Regions from separate parts of the Rhodococcus rhodochrous genome, predicted to be linked through region 2. Evidence: riboswitches for the same ligand, from Rfam matches in the RefSeq annotation. Region 2 holds a riboswitch; the other holds the start of a gene.
The links. Region 2 has a riboswitch for glycine ahead of C6Y44_RS11930 (DMT family transporter). Riboswitches for the same ligand answer to the same signal wherever they lie in the genome.
Positions count from the first base shown of each region.

Region 1: linked by a shared signal. The riboswitch ahead of gcvP (aminomethyl-transferring glycine dehydrogenase) and the one ahead of C6Y44_RS11930 (DMT family transporter) in region 2 are both predicted to bind glycine.

Region 1 is NZ_CP027557.1:3,072,934-3,081,551, reverse strand. It holds gene C6Y44_RS14335 (CDP-alcohol phosphatidyltransferase family protein) at 1-382, shown strand, start outside; gene C6Y44_RS14330 (DUF881 domain-containing protein) at 387-1,250, shown strand; gene C6Y44_RS14325 (small basic family protein) at 1,247-1,606, shown strand; gene C6Y44_RS14320 (DUF881 domain-containing protein) at 1,609-2,406, shown strand; gene gcvH (glycine cleavage system protein GcvH) at 2,449-2,853, shown strand; gene garA (glycogen accumulation regulator GarA) at 3,009-3,470, shown strand; gene ftsR (transcriptional regulator FtsR) at 3,470-4,207, shown strand; gene C6Y44_RS14300 (bifunctional nuclease family protein) at 4,357-4,830, shown strand; gene C6Y44_RS14295 (MerR family transcriptional regulator) at 5,072-5,698, shown strand; glycine riboswitch at 5,831-5,926, shown strand; gene gcvP (aminomethyl-transferring glycine dehydrogenase) at 6,089-8,618, shown strand, end outside.
Region 2 is NZ_CP027557.1:2,529,628-2,538,245, forward strand. It holds gene C6Y44_RS11905 (MlaE family ABC transporter permease) at 1-837, opposite strand, end outside; gene C6Y44_RS11910 (oxygenase MpaB family protein) at 1,001-1,864, opposite strand; gene C6Y44_RS11915 (TetR/AcrR family transcriptional regulator) at 1,909-2,544, opposite strand; gene C6Y44_RS11920 (NfeD family protein) at 2,762-3,202, shown strand; gene C6Y44_RS11925 (SPFH domain-containing protein) at 3,205-4,446, shown strand; gene C6Y44_RS11930 (DMT family transporter) at 4,498-5,508, opposite strand; glycine riboswitch at 5,651-5,740, opposite strand; gene C6Y44_RS11935 (class I adenylate-forming enzyme family protein) at 6,005-7,498, shown strand; gene C6Y44_RS11940 (NADP-dependent oxidoreductase) at 7,539-8,582, shown strand.

The DNA of each region.
Region 1 (8,618 bases), 540 kb from region 2:
CGGCGCCCTTCTCGATCCCGCCGTCGACCGCCTCTACATCGTGGCCACCCTCGTCGCCCTCGTGGCGCGCGACATCGTGCCCTGGTGGATCGCGGTGATCCTCGTCGGCCGCGAACTCGTCCTGGCCCCGACCCTGGCCGTCTACCGGCGCCGGGAACTGCCCCCGCCGGACGTGCTGTACCTCGGCAAGGGCGCCACCTTCCTGCTCATGTGCGCACTGCCGCTGATGCTCGGGGCCGTCGCAGTGCCCGCCTCGGAGCCGATCACCGGCCCGCTCGGCTGGGCTGCCCTGATCTGGGGGACCGTGCTGTACGTGTGGACCGGCCTGCTGTACCTCGGGCAGGCCGTCGTGACGGCACGGATCGTGCCGGCCGGGCGGTGATCCGATGAGCCGCGCATGGGAACGCATCCGGCGCAATCCGGTGCCCTCGCTCCTGAAGTCGCTCCTCGAGGATCATCTCGACCCCGGCTACGCCGCGTCCGCCGCGGACCGGGCGGCAGGGCGCTCGAGCACCTCTCCGCGCGCGTCGCGCGCGTGGCTCGGCGTCGGAGTTCTCCTCGCCGGCCTCGTGATCGGCGTCGCGTACGCGCAGAACGCCGACGTGCAGGCCGGCACCGACAGCACCCGCGCCGAGATCCTCGACTCCCTTCGGGCAGGGGACGAACGCATCGCCGCGCTCACTGCACAACGGGACGAACTCGGTGCCGCGGTCGACGAACGACGCACCGCCCTGTTCTCCGACGGAGGCGACGGCGCGACCATCCTCGACCGACTCCGCGACGCCGAGACCGCAGCCGCAGCAACACCGGTGCGTGGTCCGGGGATCACGGTCACCCTCACCGAACCCGCCGCGCGACCGAACCTGTCGGATGCGGCACGACTCGAGGATCGGCCCACCGCGCTCGTTCTCGACCGCGACCTGCAGTCGGTCGTCAACGCGCTGTGGGCGGCCGGTGCGGAGGCCGTCGAGGTCGGGGGCGTGCGGGTGGGTCCCGGGGTGACCGTCCGGCAGGCCGGGGGAGCGATGCTCGTCGACAACCGGCCCGTATTCTCCCCGTACACGGTCTCGGCGGTGGGATCTCCCTCCCGGCTGCAGACGTCCTTCGTCGTCAGCGACGCCTACCTGCGCATCGCGGGGATTCAGCAGCTCTACGGGGTGGGATTCACCCTCGCCGAGGAGGACGATCTCGAGTTTCCGGCCGCCACGGTCCGGAAACTCGGCAGCAGTGGAGAAACGGGGTACAGGTGAAGCGACTCGAACACGGTCACGCGCTCTACGCGGTGCTCGCACTGGCGATCGGGATCGGCGCCGGAATCGTGTTCAGCCCACAGGTACCCGATGTCGTGCAGCCCTACCTGCCCATCGCGGTGGTCGCCGCGCTCGACACGGTCTTCGGCGGTCTGCGCGCCTATCTCGACGACATCTTCGACGCGAAGGTGTTCGTGGTGTCGTTCGTCTTCAACGTCCTCGTCGCCGCACTGATCGTGTGGCTCGGCGACCAGCTCGGGGTGGGCACCCAGCTGTCGACCGCAGTCATCGTCGTCCTCGGCATCCGCATCTTCGGAAACGCTGCCGCCCTACGTCGTCGCCTGTTCGGAGCCTGACCGTGACCGAACCGCAACAACCCGGCCCCACGCGCGACACCGGTACCACGCCCGAGACCGGCGCCGGCGCGGGCGACGAGACCACCGCCGGGTCCGACGCGAGCCGCACCACCCGCTCGCAACGCGTCTTCCTCGTCCTCGCGGCGATTCTCGTCGTCCTGCTCGGCGCCGGTATCGCCACCCAGGTGCGCACGACCGACACCGGCGACGACCTCGACTCGGCGCGCCCTGCGGACCTGCTCGTGCTGCTCGACAACCTCAACCGCCGCGAAGCCGCTCTCCGCCAGGAGATCACCGAACTCGAGCGCACCCTCTCGAGTCTCGAACAGGAAGGCTCGGAAGCGGCACTCGAGGAAGCCCGCACGCGCCTGTACACGCTGTCGGTGCAACTCGGCACCGAACCCGCCACCGGGCCCGGAGTGGTTCTCACCGTCGACGATCCGCGCGAGGGCGTCGGATCGGAGGTGCTGCTCGACATGATTCAGGAGCTGCGCGCGGCGGGTGCCGACACGATGCAGATCGCCGGGGCGAACGGCGAGACCGTGCGCATCGGGGTCGATTCGTGGGTCACCGGACCGGGCGGTGACATCGTCGTCGACGACCGCGGACTCGACGCTCCGTACACCGTCACCGCCATCGGCGACGGACCGACTCTCGCCGCCGCGTTGAACATTCCCGGCGGAGTGGTCGACACGGTCGCCCGTGCGGGCGGATCATTGTCCGTGGAACAGTCTCCGCAGGTGGAGGTGTCCGCCTTGCGGGAGATCGAGCCACGCCAATACTCTCAGCCCGGTAACTGAATCCGACGTTCCGGTCGAACGTCGTCTCCGAAAGGACCAGTCTTGACCGATTTCGCGACACCCGAGGATCTGCGGTACACCCCCGAGCACGAGTGGGTGCGCAGGACGGGCGCGACGACCGTGCGCATCGGGATCACCGACTACGCACAGTCCCAACTCGGCGACGTGGTCTTCGTGCAGCTGCCCGAGGCGGGCGCCGAGATCGCCGCCGGCGAGTCCTTCGGAGAGGTCGAGTCCACCAAGAGCGTGTCGGACGTGTTCGCGCCGCTGACTGCGAAGGTGACCGCCGTCAACACGGAACTCGACGCGAATCCCGAACTGGTGAACAGCAGCCCGTACGAGGACGGCTGGCTCGTCGACGTGGAGATCGGCAGCGAGAGCGACCTCGACGAGGCGCTCGCGGAGACGCTCGACGCGGAAGGTTACCGCGGGATCACGGAAGGCTGACGGACCCGACAGGTAACGTGACCGCGACTGTCTGCGTCAGTACCCCCGAGCGGGGTACGGTCGGATATGGCGTGTGCCGTGTCGGACCTGAACGGGGCGAACGAATCAGCGACCGTCCGGGATCACCCGGGTGGTCGAACGGATAAGGAGAAACGGTGAGCGAGAACGGCAACGCGGGCTACGAGGAGACTCCTGCAGAGACCACTTCGGTATTTCGCGCCGACTTCCTGAACGAAGTGGAGGGCGCGGGTTCGGCCACCACCGAAGCGCCCGTCTCGGGTGTCGAGGGCCTGCCCGCCGGATCGGCGCTGCTGGTGGTCAAGCGGGGACCCAATGCAGGATCGCGCTTCCTGCTCGACCAGCCCACCACCTCGGCGGGTCGGCATCCCGACAGCGACATCTTCCTCGACGACGTGACCGTCAGCCGTCGGCACGCCGAGTTCCGCCAGGACGAGGGCGAATTCCAGGTCGTCGACGTGGGAAGCCTCAACGGCACCTACGTCAACCGCGAGCCGGTCGACTCCGCCGTTCTCGCGAACGGCGACGAGGTGCAGATCGGCAAGTTCCGGCTGGTGTTCCTGACCGGTCCGCGAGGTAACCAGGGCGCGGGTAGCTGATGACCGCGGCCCGCCAGCCGGCGCCGGCCGGAATGTCGATCGGGTCGGTGCTCGACCGCCTGCGTCCGGAATTCCCGGACGTGACGATCTCGAAGATCCGGTTCCTCGAGGCCGAGGGACTGATCAGCCCGGAACGCACCCCCTCGGGCTACCGACGCTTCTCGATCGCCGACTGCGAGCGTCTGCGGTACGTGCTCACCGCGCAGCGCGATCAGTACCTTCCGCTCAAGGTGATCAAGGAGCAGCTCGAGGCGATCGACCGCGGCGCCGCCACGGTGGGATCGGTCGAGACCCGGATCACCCGGCCGCGCCCGCTGGCGGTCGCCCGCGGCGAGGTCTCGCCGGAGGATCTGCGCTCGGACCGCGAGATCCGGGTGAGTCGCGACGATCTGTGCACCCGTGCGGGGATCGACGCGGCCTTCCTCACCGAGCTGGTGGGGGCGGGCCTGGTCAAGCCGGGCCCGGCCGGTTTCTTCGACGAGGACGCGGTGCTGCTCGCCCGCACGGCGAAAGCGATGGCGGAGTTCGGCCTCGAGGTTCGGCACCTGCGGGCGTTCAAGCTCGCCGCCGACCGCGAGGCCGCGCTCGTCGCGCAGATCGCCGGTCCGATCGCGAAGGGCCGCGACGCCGGGGCGCGGCAGCGCGCCGAGGAGATGGTGCGCGAACTGGCCGCACTGTCGTTGACATTGCACACCTGCCTGGTGAAAGCGGCGGTGCAGGGGGCCCTCGACCGTTAGGCGACGAATTCATCGCCGTGTGCGACCACGGGCCCTCCGTCGGGTGGTGACGTACGGCACCTGACGGATGCGCTGGAGGACACTAGAATTCCAGGCAGTACCTGTCGGGTGGTCCCACCACCGACGAGCAGCAGGACGGAGGCATCGCGATGAGCGAGATGCGGATAGTAGGGATTCGTATCGAACAGCCGCAGAACCAGCCTGTCCTCCTGCTGCGGGAGGTCGACGGCGATCGGTATCTGCCGATCTGGATCGGGCAGAACGAAGCGACCGCCATCGCCCTCGAACAGCAGGGGGTCGAACCAGCGCGGCCGCTGACCCACGACCTGATCAAGAACCTCCTCGAGGCGTTCGGTCACAACCTGCGCGAGGTGCGCATCGTCGACCTGCGCGAAGGGACGTTCTACGCGGATCTGGTCTTCGACGGAGGGATGCGCGTGTCCTGCCGGCCCTCCGACGGGGTCGCGGTGGCCTTGCGCATCGGCGCGCCGGTCCACGTCGAGGAACCGGTGCTCACGGAGGCAGGACTGGTCATGCCCGACGAACGGGAGGACGAGGTCGAGAAGTTCAAGGAGTTCCTCGACTCCGTCTCGCCCGACGATTTCAAGGCGACGGACGGCTGAGCGCCGTCCGTCCGCACGGCGACGAGCGTTGGCGCGCGCGTCGGCCGTGACGGTAGTAATGTCGAACGTTGCCTTCCGGTCGGCGTGTTGCAGCCCGACGCCCAACACCGGAGCGTACGCTGAGTTGATCCGCCAGGGATGACTCGGTGAGCCTGGGAGCGCTCGATGATCGGATGTGGTCGGGGGGATCCGCCAATCGATCGTTGCGAGGCAGAACTGGGCGCGCGAGAGGGAGTCAGTAGTGCGAGATCGGACGAAGGGACAGCCACTCGGCGTCGATTCCGGCGATCGCTCGAATCCGGCGCCGCGGACGAACGAGACCGACGAGATCCAACCGGGCCTGTTTCCGGACAACTCGGTACCCGACGAGCTCGTCGGCTACCGCGTGCCCATCGCCTGTCAGATCGCGGGAATCAGCTACCGCCAGCTCGACTACTGGGCCCGCACGAATCTGGTCGTACCGTCCATCCGCGGGGCCGCCGGCTCCGGTAGCCAGCGGCTGTACTCGTTCAAGGACATCCTCGTCCTCAAGATCGTCAAGCGCCTGCTCGACACCGGTGTCTCGCTGCAGAACATCCGCGTCGCCGTCGACCATCTCCGCAGCCGCGGGGTGGGCGACCTCGCGAAGATCACCCTGTTCTCCGATGGCACCACCGTCTACGAGTGCACGTCGCCCGAAGAGGTCGTCGACCTGCTGCAGGGCGGGCAAGGTGTCTTCGGGATCGCGGTGAGCGGCGCGATGCGCGAACTCACCGGCAGCATTGCCGATTTTCCCGCCGAACGCGCCGATGGCGGCGGCGTCGAGGAACGCCCCGAGGACGAACTCGCGTCGCGTCGCCGCGAACGCATCAACCGCCGCATCGGCTGACCCCACCACTGATGTCGCATCGGCCGACGACACCGCCGATCCATCTCTGCTGATCCATCTCCACCACCTGCGGCGCTTTCCGCACCTGCGGTATTTCGACCCCTGCGACGTGATCTAGACTCGAAGATGCGTCGCCATCACGCGGGAGAGACCCGGACACCGAGCCGGGCGCCGAAGGAGCAGCACCTCCCCGTCAATCTCTCAGGCAACCGGGACCGCGTGAGCTCCGACGTCTCTGGAAAGCGGCGGGAGCACCCGCCCGCCCACGGGGAAAGGCTCTGGCCGGCCGAATCTCTCAGGCGCTCGCTCCGCGAGCTCACGACAGAGGGGGAGGAACCACCTCGCGCGACCGCGCGCATGTGGACCTCGCCGACCAGCCCGGGAGCTGCGATGACAGATGCCGTCACCTCGAACTTCGCCGATCGCCACATCGGCCCCGACACCGCCGGCCTGAACCGGATCCTCGACGTCGTCGGAGTCGATTCCCTCGACGCCCTCGCCACCGCCGCGGTACCGGCCGCCATCCTCGACGACCGTGCAGACAACGTGCCGACCGGCCTCGACGTCCTCGACGCGCCCCGCTCCGAGCACGACGTACTCGCCGAACTGAAGGCACTCGCGTCGCAGAACACCGTGGCGACATCGATGATCGGTCACGGCTACTACGACACGCTCACGCCGCCCGTGCTGCTGCGCAACATCATCGAGAACCCCGCCTGGTACACGGCCTACACCCCCTACCAGCCGGAGATCAGTCAGGGACGCCTCGAGGCGCTGCTGAACTTCCAGACCATGGTCGCCGACCTGACCGGCATGGAGATCGCGAACTCGTCGATGCTCGACGAGGCCACCGCCGCCGCCGAGGCGATGACCCTGCTGCGCCGCGCGAACCGCAAGTCCAAGAGCCCGCGCCTGGTCGTCGACGTCGACCTGTTCGCGCAGACCGCCGCGGTGCTGGCGACCCGCGCCGAACCACTCGGCATCGAGATCGTCACCGCCGACCTCGCTGCCGACGGACTGCCCGAGGGCGAGTTCTTCGGCGTGATCCTGCAGGTGCCCGGCGCTTCGGGACGCATCATCGACGCCGCTCCGATCATCGCGGCCGCCCACGACCGCGGCGCGCTCGTCGCCGTCGGTGCCGACCTGCTGGCCATGACCCTGATCACCCCGCCCGGGGAGCAGGGCGCCGACGCGTGCTTCGGCACCACCCAGCGGTTCGGTGTGCCGATGGGCTTCGGTGGGCCGCACGCCGGCTACCTCGCCGTCGGTAGCGCCCACACCCGCACCCTGCCGGGACGCCTCGTCGGTGTCTCGGTGGACGCGGACGGCAACCCGGCCTACCGGCTCGCGTTGCAGACCCGTGAGCAGCACATCCGCCGTGAGAAGGCCACCAGCAACATCTGCACCGCCCAGGTGCTCCTCGCCGTGCTCGCGGCCATGTACGTCTCGTACCACGGCGCCGAAGGCCTCACCGGCATCGCCCGCCGCGTCGCCGGGCACGCCCGCCGCCTCGCCGACGGTCTGCGCGCCGGTGGCGTCGAGGTCGTCCACGACGAGTTCTTCGACACCGTCCTCGTGCGCGTCCCGGGGCGCGCCGACGCCGTGCTCGCCGCCGCCCTCGAGGCCGGCATCAACCTGTACCGGGTCGACGACGATCACGTGTCGATCTCGTGCGACGAGGCCACCACCGCGGCGCACGTGGACGCGGTCCTGGGCGCTTTCGGCGTCGACGCCGGGGAGGCCGCCGAGGGAACGGCGCTGCCGCAGGCCCTGGCCCGCACCAGCGAGTTCCTGCAGCACGAGGCGTTCACCCGCTACCGCACCGAGACCGCGATGATGCGTTACCTGCGGCGTCTGTCCGACAAGGACCTCGCCCTCGACCGGACGATGATCCCACTGGGCTCGTGCACGATGAAGCTCAACGCCGCCGCCGAGATGGAAGCCATCACCTGGCCCGAGTTCGCGGGTCTGCATCCCTTCGCTCCGGCGGACCAGACGGGCGGCATCCGCCGTCTCATCGCCGACCTGGAGGGTTGGCTCGCCGCGGTGACGGGCTACGACGCCGTGAGCCTGCAGCCCAACGCCGGCAGCCAGGGTGAGTACGCGGGTCTGCTCGCGATCCGCCACTACCACCTCGACCGCGGCGACACCGATCGGGACATCTGCCTGATCCCGTCGAGCGCGCACGGCACCAATGCCGCATCCGCTGTGATGGCGGGCATGCGTGTCGAGGTCGTCGCGTGCCGTCCGAACGGCGACGTCGATCTCGACGACCTGCGCGCCAAGATCGCCGACCACGGTGCGCGACTGGCCGCGATCATGATCACCTATCCGTCCACGCACGGTGTCTACGAGCACGACATCGCCGACATCTGCGGTGCCGTGCACGACGCCGGCGGTCAGGTGTACATCGACGGCGCCAACCTCAACGCTCTCGTGGGTCTGGCGCGGCCGGGCAAGTTCGGGGGCGATGTCAGCCACCTGAACCTGCACAAGACCTTCTGCATCCCGCACGGTGGTGGCGGTCCGGGGGTCGGCCCGATCGGTGTCCGTTCGCATCTGGCCCCGTACCTGCCGGGTCATCCGGCGGAGCCGGGACTCGGGGGAGCGGGACCGGTCTCGGCGGCGCCCTTCGGGTCGGCGTCGATCCTGCCGATCACCTGGGCGTACATCAAGATGATGGGTGCCGAGGGACTGCGTCGCGCGTCGCTGACGGCAATCGCGTCGGCCAACTACATCGCGCGTCGTCTCGACGAGTACTTCCCGGTGCTGTATACGGGGGAGACCGGCATGGTCGCCCACGAGTGCATCCTCGATCTGCGTCCGCTGACGAAGGCGACGGGGGTGACGGTCGACGACGTCGCGAAGCGTCTGGCCGATTACGGCTTCCACGCGCCGACGATGAGCTTCCCGGTGGCCG
Region 2 (8,618 bases):
CCTCATGGGGACGAACATCAGGACCACCTGGGTGATGAAGAGGTTGACGACCATGCAGGCGATGATGCTGAGCACCACGGCCGCATTGACGCTGTCCGCGACGCCCTTCGGGCCACCCTTGGCTTCGAGGCCCCGTTGGCTGGAGATGATCGCCACCACATAACCGAAGACCGCGGCCTTGAACAGGCAGACGATCAGGTCGGTGGTCGAGGCGAAACTGCCGAACGACAACCAGTACGAGCCGGGGGCGACCCCCTGGCCGAGCGAGGCCACGGCGAAGCTCGCAAGGATGCTCATGAGGATGATCAGCACCGACAACATCGGGGCGACGACGACCATCGCCAGGATGCGGGGGGAGACCAACCTGCGCTGGGGGTCGATGCCGAGGGTGCGCAGCGCGTCGATCTCCTCCCGGATGGTGCGCGAGGCGAGGTCGGCCGAGATGGCCGAACCACCGACACCACCGATGAGCAGGGCCGCGGCCAGGGGCGCGATCTGCTGCATCACTCCCATGCCGCCCACCGCGCCGGCCATGGAGTTGGCGCCGACGTTGTCGGTCATGCTGCCGACCTGGACGGCGATGACGACGCCGAGCGGCAGCGCCACCAGAACTGCGGGCACGGCCGAGACGGAGATGAAGAACCATCCCTGAACGATTGCTTCCCGCATCGGGAAACGACCGCGTGCGATGTCGACGATCAGGTATGCGGTGGAGCGGAACCCCAGACGGAGCGTGCGTCCGAATGTGCGTGTGGAATCGGCGGTGCGTGTGACCACGGCACCTCCGAACGGCCGCTCGCCCCGGACGTCTGCGTCCGCGGGTCGCGAGGTCTTCATCGAGCCCCCTGATGAACTGACACTGAATCGATTGGTACTGGGTGGAACCGGGCACGGAAGCAACCGGATACCCGAGTCGGGTACTTGCGGGACGGCCGACGACTGCAGCATCGGCTCGCGTCCGCTACGAGCGGACGCGTGTACGGCGGTGAGGACCGGTGGGTCAGATCCCCAGCGCGGCGCGGGCTTCCGGGATCATGCGCAGGCGCTCGGGAACCAGCCGGGAGCCGACGCGCATGAGTGCGAGGATCGCTCGGAACTCACGTTCGCGGGCCGCGCTCCACGGCACTCCCCAGATCCGGCGGACGGATTCGGGGAATGCGCCGAACATCAACGTCTTCACCGGCCGCCCCGTCAACTTCTCGAGGACGGCGGGAAGGGGCCGGGGGAGTGCGGCGAGTTTCGGCTCGAGGGTTGCGATCACGTCCTGTTCGTCGACGAGTTGCTGCATCCGCCGGGTTCCGGGCGACATCGCGAGCTTGTCGGCGACCCCTCGGTCGACGTAGGCGCGAAGAGCTGCCACGTCGTCCGGCATGTCCTGCTCACGGACGCCGAACAGCATGCCGAGCCGGCAGCTCTCCCGGTAGAAGGCCTCCACCTCCGGTGCGGGTTGCGGACCGAAGCAGACCTCGATCGCGTAGATGAGCGATTCGATGGTGGTGAGGTGGACCCACGTCCACACGTCGCGGTTCCACGCGTGGTATCTCCGGCCTTCGTAGTCGAGTCCGGTGATGGGGCGGTGCATCTCCCGCAGTTCGCGTGCCGAATCGGCGACGTTCTCGCCGAAGTAGATGCGGTAGGTGTACGCGAGGGTGTTCTCCGCGCGTACCGACGGCTCGGTGAACGACTTCGAATGTTGTTCGAGCGCAACCATGACGGTGGGGTGGGTGCCCTGGAGGGAGAGCGCCCGGAACAGGAACATCGGCCAGATGCGGCGATCTGCCAGCAACCGGACGAAGGTGCGGTCGGCGACGGGTACGTCGTCCTCGATGTTTGCGCGAACACGCTGTGCGGGAGTGACTTCCATTGCCGGACTCCTCGGGTTCGATGGCTGGGGAACGGATGCGGACATCAGCTGTCGGTGGAGGGCGTCGAGGGCACGATCAGGAAGGACAGCATGGTCCGGGCCACCCGTCGTACCCCGTCGTCGGTTGCGGTGGCGCTGCCCAGATCGGGTGCGAGCCACACGCTCGCGAAGAATCGCGAGACGATCTCCGCGGCGGTGGCCGTGTCGAACGTGATCCCCGCCCGTTGTGCGGTGAGGTCGAGTTCGTGGCGGACCGACGTGAGCAGCGCGGCGGTGATCTGCGGATCGTGCAGGAGGGGGAGGGCGGCTCCGTCGTCGACGAATCGTCGTGCGACCGGGTGGTGGCGAACGGTACGGACCGCTTCGACGATCCATTCGACCGCGCGCTCGTACGGGTCCTCGATGTCGTCGATGGCGGCGTGGAACCGCGTGACGAGCTGATCGAGCTCCCACGCGAACGCGCGACCGAGCAGTTCCTCTTTGGTGTCGAACCGCCGGAAGACCGTCGCGCGGCCGACGCCGGCCTCCGCCGCGACGTCGGCCACGGTCGTCCGCTCGAGGCCGTGATGGCTCAGGCAGCGGATGGTGGCCGCAAGGATTGCGGTGTCGGTCGGATCGGCGTCGGCGCTCTGGCCGATCAACGCTCCCACGAGGAGCGAACGCACGGGGGTGATACCCATAGTTCGGGGACGGTATCACCGATCTCACAACGGCAAAAGGATGTGTTTCGGCTAACTTCACTTATGGAGCGAGGCGGGAGTCCGGTCGGGACGGAAAAAAGAAAAATACAGAATCTCCGGCCCTGAGATCTCCCCTGCGGGAAACAGCATCCAAGACGAGGAGCCGAGACCGTTTCCTCCACCAGGGCGTCTGCCAGGATGTCCGATTTGTGGTTCGATGGTGATCGTGGCCGCATTGATTTGGTTGATCGCCGGAGTGGCGTTGGCGGCCGGCGAAGCGCTCACGGGCGATTTCGCGCTGCTCATGCTCGGCGGTGCAGCGCTCGTCACCGGCGGTGTCTCCGCGGTGACCGATCTGCCCGTCTGGATCGACGCGGTGATCTTCGCCGTGACCTCGCTGGTTCTGCTGCTCGGTGTCCGGCCGATGCTGAGGCGGCGGTACTCCCAGCCGCCCGCTCTGCCGACCGGGATCGACGCTCTCCCGGGCAAGCACGCCTTGGTCCTCGAGCAGGTGGGGGAGCATTCCGGGCGCGTCAAGATCGACGGTGAGGTGTGGACCGCCAGGCCGCTGGACGCCACCGAGGTATACGAGCCGGGAACGACAGTGACAGTGATGCAGATAGACGGCGCGACTGCCGTCGTGTGGAGGGGTGTCTGAGGATGGAAGCTCTGATCGTGCTCGCCGTAGTGGTGGCACTGGTCGTGGTGGTCGTGGCCAAATCGGTATCGCTGGTACCGCAAGCGGAGGCCGCGGTCATCGAACGTCTCGGCCGGTACTACCGGACGGCGTCGGGTCAGCTCACCTTCCTGGTGCCCTTCGTCGACCGCATCCGCGCGAAGGTCGATCTACGCGAACGTGTCGTCTCGTTCCCGCCGCAGCCGGTCATCACCCAGGACAACCTGACGCTGAGCATCGACACGGTCGTGTACTTCCAGGTGACGAACCCGCAGGCGGCCGTCTACGAGATCAGCAACTACATCGCCGCGGTCGAGCAGCTCACCGTCACCACACTCCGCAACGTCGTCGGTGGAATGACCCTCGAGGAGACGCTCACCTCGCGCGACTCCATCAACGGCCAGCTCCGCGGTGTGCTCGACGAAGCGACCGGCCGATGGGGCCTGCGTGTCGCCCGGGTCGAACTCAAGAGCATCGATCCGCCGCCGTCGATCCAGGAATCGATGGAGAAGCAGATGAAGGCCGACCGTGAGAAGCGCGCGATGATCCTCACGGCCGAGGGTCACCGCGAATCCGCGATCAAGACCGCCGAGGGCGACAAGCAGTCGCGCATCCTCTCCGCCGAAGGTGCGAAGCAGGCCGCGATCCTCGAAGCCGAGGCCGACCGGCAGTCGCGGATCCTGCGCGCGCAGGGTGATCGCGCGGCGCGCTACCTCGAGGCTCAGGGCGAGGCGAAGTCCATCGAGAAGGTGTTCGCAGCGATCAAGGCCGGCAAGCCCACTCCGGAGCTGCTCGCCTACCAGTACCTGCAGACCCTGCCGCAGATGGCCCAGGGCGATGCGAACAAGATGTGGGTGGTGCCGAGCGACTTCGGCAAGGCGCTCGAAGGATTCGCGCGGACGCTCGGCGCGCCCGGCGAGGACGGCGTCTTCCGCTTCGAGCCGAGTCCTGTCGACGAGGAACTGCAACGGCCCGAGGACGACAGTGCCGAGGTCGAGGATTGGTTCGCGACCAAGCGCGACCCCGAGGTGGCCCAGGCCGTCGCCGAAGCCGAGGCGGTCGCGCGCAAGCCGGTCGACCCCGCAGTTCGGACGGGTCTCGCCACGGAGGGGACGCAGGGGGGTGCCGGTGAAGGACAGTCGGCGTTGCCCGCAACGCCGCCGGCGCAGCGTTGGATGACGAACGACGCATCCGAGCAGCCGGCCGAGCCGCCGCAACAGCAGTAACGGAAACCGATTCGAGTGGGAGGGCGCGCCGACCGGCGGCCCTCCCACTCGTCATCGGCGGCCGAGCATCGGCAGTGCCATCGCTACCACGATGAGACCGGCGCCCGCGGCGGCGAGCACGGTCACGGACTCTCCGAAGGCGACCATGCCGATCATCAGCGCGACCACGACCTCGAGGTAGGACAGGCCCGACAGTTCCGCGGCACGAAGGTGCTTGCCCGCAACGACGAGCAGCCCCAGCGCGAACAGGCCGCAGACGACGAAGAACCCACCGGCCCACAACCAGTGCGTCGCGGTCATCCCCGACATGTCGGGTCGGGTCACCGCGACCATCCCACCTGCCGCGACGGCACCGAAGACGAAGTTCCACAGGGACCGGACGTCGGACGGCATATCGGTGCGATAGCGGTAGCACAGCAGGGCCCCGCCGTAGAAGACTCCCGAGGCCGCGCCCAGCACGGTGCCCAGCGTCTCGTGCTCACCCCCGGACGACCCACCGCCGACCAGACCGGCGGCGAGCAGCATACCGGCGAACGCCGTGCCGATCGACAGGGCGTCGAGGCGACCGACCCTCTCCTTCAGGAACACCCGGGCGAGGGCCGTCGCGACGACGGGGCCGAGGTAATGGAGAACCACGGCACGGGACAGGTCGGTCAACACCGTGGCGGACAGATAGGTCGCGAGGGACAGTCCGAGGAGCACACCGCCACCGACGACCGACCAGGACAGACGGGTCCGGCGCAACTGTCCGAGGCGGCGGGACAGCGCCATCAGGAGGAGCATGCCGAGTGCTCCGACTGCCATCCGTCCGAGCGTCAGTGCCTCACCGAGCACCGCGCCTTCGGGAGTGGCCTTGCGGCCGAACAATCCTGCGGCGCCCATCGCGGTCGCGGACAGCACGATCGCGGCGATCCCGAGTCGCCGGTTCGTACGCGACGGCGACTTCGGGGCGGGGGAGGGAGGGAGAACAGGGCCACGCGACTCGGTCGGTGCAATATCGGCGCGCGAAGGCGCGCCCACGGCATCATCGGCGCGCGAAGGCGCGCCCAGGGAAACGGTCACACGTCTACCTCGGGTCCAGGGTGCACGAAACGAGCACCAGCGGGTGTTGTCGTTCCCCGCTCTGTCATCGGACCTGAGAGCTTTCGCGGACGGAGCCGCTTACACCTTCGGTGAACCCGGAAGAGTTGCTTTCCAGAGGAGCCTCGCCGTGGCGGTCTGGGGGCCTGAGAGATTCCCGGGGAGGTTGCTCCTTCGGCGCCCGCTGTGTGCGGGACTCTCCCGCCGCGGTTCGGTGGCTGTTCAGTTGTGGCGTCAAGTATGCCATGCGGCTCGATGCCGGTCTGTGAGGTCGTACCGGGGGTCGGGCATGTCTCGCATTTTGCCTGGTGAGAGGGCTGCCAGAAAATTCCAGCCGATACCTTCACAAATATAGGCATAATTGCTATGGTGTGCATCACACGGTCTCGCGACCGAGGGTTCGGCACCCGGTGATCGCGAGCGCCGGTCGATTCGTCTCTTCTCTCGTACGGCAGAGCTTCTGAAGACAGGTGGTCATATGGGTATCGGGATGGTCCTCGACATGGCGTCCGCCGCCACCCCCGATCGGATCGCGATGGGTCCTCGTTCGAACGGTGTCACCTACCGCCGGCTCGACGAACTCGCTTCGCGCGGTGCGGGCTTGCTCGGTGAGCTCGGAGCCCGGAACGTCGTTTTCGTCGGAGTGAACGGTCCGGTCCTTCCCACGCTCATGTTCGCTGCCGGTCGTGCCGGTATTCCCCTGGCGCCCTTGAACTACCGGCTTCCCGCTGCGCAATTGCTCGAATTGATCGACAGGTTGGACGAACCGATCGTCGTGGCGGACGCCGACTATGTCGGCAAGCTCGACGGGTGCGCGCACCGAATCGTCTCGACCGACGAGTTTCTCGGTCTCGCGGAGGGGACGGCACCTCTCGCGGGGGACCGCTCGGAAGACGAGGGGACCGCGATCGTGCTGTTCACCTCCGGGACCACCTCGGCTCCGAAAGGGGTGCTGCTCCGACACCGGCACCTGCTGTCCTACCTCATCAACACCGTCGAATTCGGTTCGGCGGCACGGCAACAGGCCACCCTGGTCAGCACGCCGCCCTATCACATCGCGGGTCTCGGTGCCGTTCTGAGCAACGTCTACTCGGGTCGACGCATGGTCTACCTGCCCGACTTCACGCCGCAGGGCTGGCTCGACCTCGTTCGCACCGAGGGTGTCACCAGCGCGATGGTGGTGCCGACGATGCTCGCCCGCATCGTCGACCACCTCGACGGCGCGCCCGCCGAGGTCCCGACGCTCGAGTCGCTCGCCTACGGAGGTGCGAGGATGCCCCAGCCGGTCCTCGAGCGTGCCCTCGCGGCATTCGGCGACACCGGATTCGTCAACGCCTACGGATTGACGGAGACCAGTTCGACGATCGCGGTGCTCGGACCCGAGGAGCATCGGGAGGCGTTCGCGAAACCCGAACTGCGAGGACGGCTCTCCTCGGCCGGTCGGATCGTGCCCGGTATCGAAGCGCAGATCCGATCCGAGGACGGCGAACGCGTGCTGCCCGACGGGCAGACGGGTCTGCTGTGGGTGCGCGGGGCGCAGGTCAGCGGCGAGTACATGGGTAACGGTTCGGTCCTGGACGCGGAGGGCTGGTTCCCGACCAGGGATCGCGCCCGGATCGAGGACGGCTATCTCTACATCGGTGGTCGCGCGGACGACACGATCATCCGGGGCGGGGAGAACATCGCGCCGGCCGAGATCGAGGACGTGCTGGCACACCACCCGCAGGTGCGTGAGGTGGCCGTGATCGGTACTCCCGACGACGAATGGGGCGAACGGATCTGCGCGGTGATCGTTCCGGCTGTCGACAACCATGAGGAGGCCGATGCGATCCGCACGTGGTGCCGTGAACGTCTGCGCGGTTCGAGGACCCCCGACGACGTCGTGTTCGTCGACGATCTGCCCCGTACTCCCACCGGCAAGCTCGTGCGCCGCGATCTCGTCGAGCAGGTCACGGCCGGACTCGCGGGATGATCGCGCTGCCGTCCGCATCACGAAGAGAACGGGCATCCTTGTGACCGACATCGTGGACACCGAACTCGTCCGACGCGAATGGATCCTCCGGGCGCGCCCGAGTGGCCGTCCCCGTGACACCGACGTCGAGTTGGTCGGAACCGCTCTCGTCGAACCCGCCTCGGGGCAGATCCGCGTGCGGAACCTCGTCATGTCCGTCGAGCCCTACATGCGGGGCAGGATGGGCGGTGAGGCAACCTACGCGGAGCCCTACGCACTGGGGGAGCCGATGCTCGCTCCCACGGTCGGGGTCGTGTCCTGGTCCGATCGACCCGAGTTGCCGATCGGATCGCTTGTTCTCCACGAGTACGGCTGGCGGACGGAAAGTTTCGTCGACCCGTCCGACTGTCGCAGGCTTCGGCACGACGATCTCCCCGCAGCCCTGCACCTGAGTGTCCTCGGCATCCCGGGTATGACCGCCTGGGTAGGAATCGATCGGATCGCGCAGGTGCGCAGTGGCGATGTGGTGTTCGTGTCGTCCGCGGCCGGTGCGGTCGGATCCACTGCGGTCCAGCTGGCGAAACAGCGTGGTGCCGTGGTGATCGCGAGCGCCGGATCTCCCGAGAAGGTCTCGCTCGTCAGGGAACTCGGTGCCGACGCGGCGTTCGATCATCACGAGGGGCCGGCGAAGGACCTGCTGCGCAGCGCTATGGCCGAGGTCGGTGCCACCGCGCTCGATGTGTATTTCGACAATGTCGGGGGCGAACAACTCGAAGCGGCCATCCGCGTGCTCGCCGACCACGCCCGCATCGCTCTGTGCGGGATGATCAGCGTCTACAACTCCGCCACACCCGTGCCCGGACCGAACAACCTGCTCAAACTGATCTGGCGTCGCGCCCGGATGGAAGGCTTCCTGCTGGCCGACCATCTCGACGCACGCGACGCTTTCGAGGACGAGATGGCCGCGCTCGTCCGGAGCGGACGGATCCGGCCCGTCCACACCGAGTTCGCCGGTGGCATCGGCGGTGCATGGGATGCCTTCGTCGGGATGCTCGACGGCGCCGCGACCGGCAAGGCCCTCGTCCCTCTCGTCCCCTCGACCTGACTCCGTCGGGACCGTCCCGACGTCGCTGCGGCGACG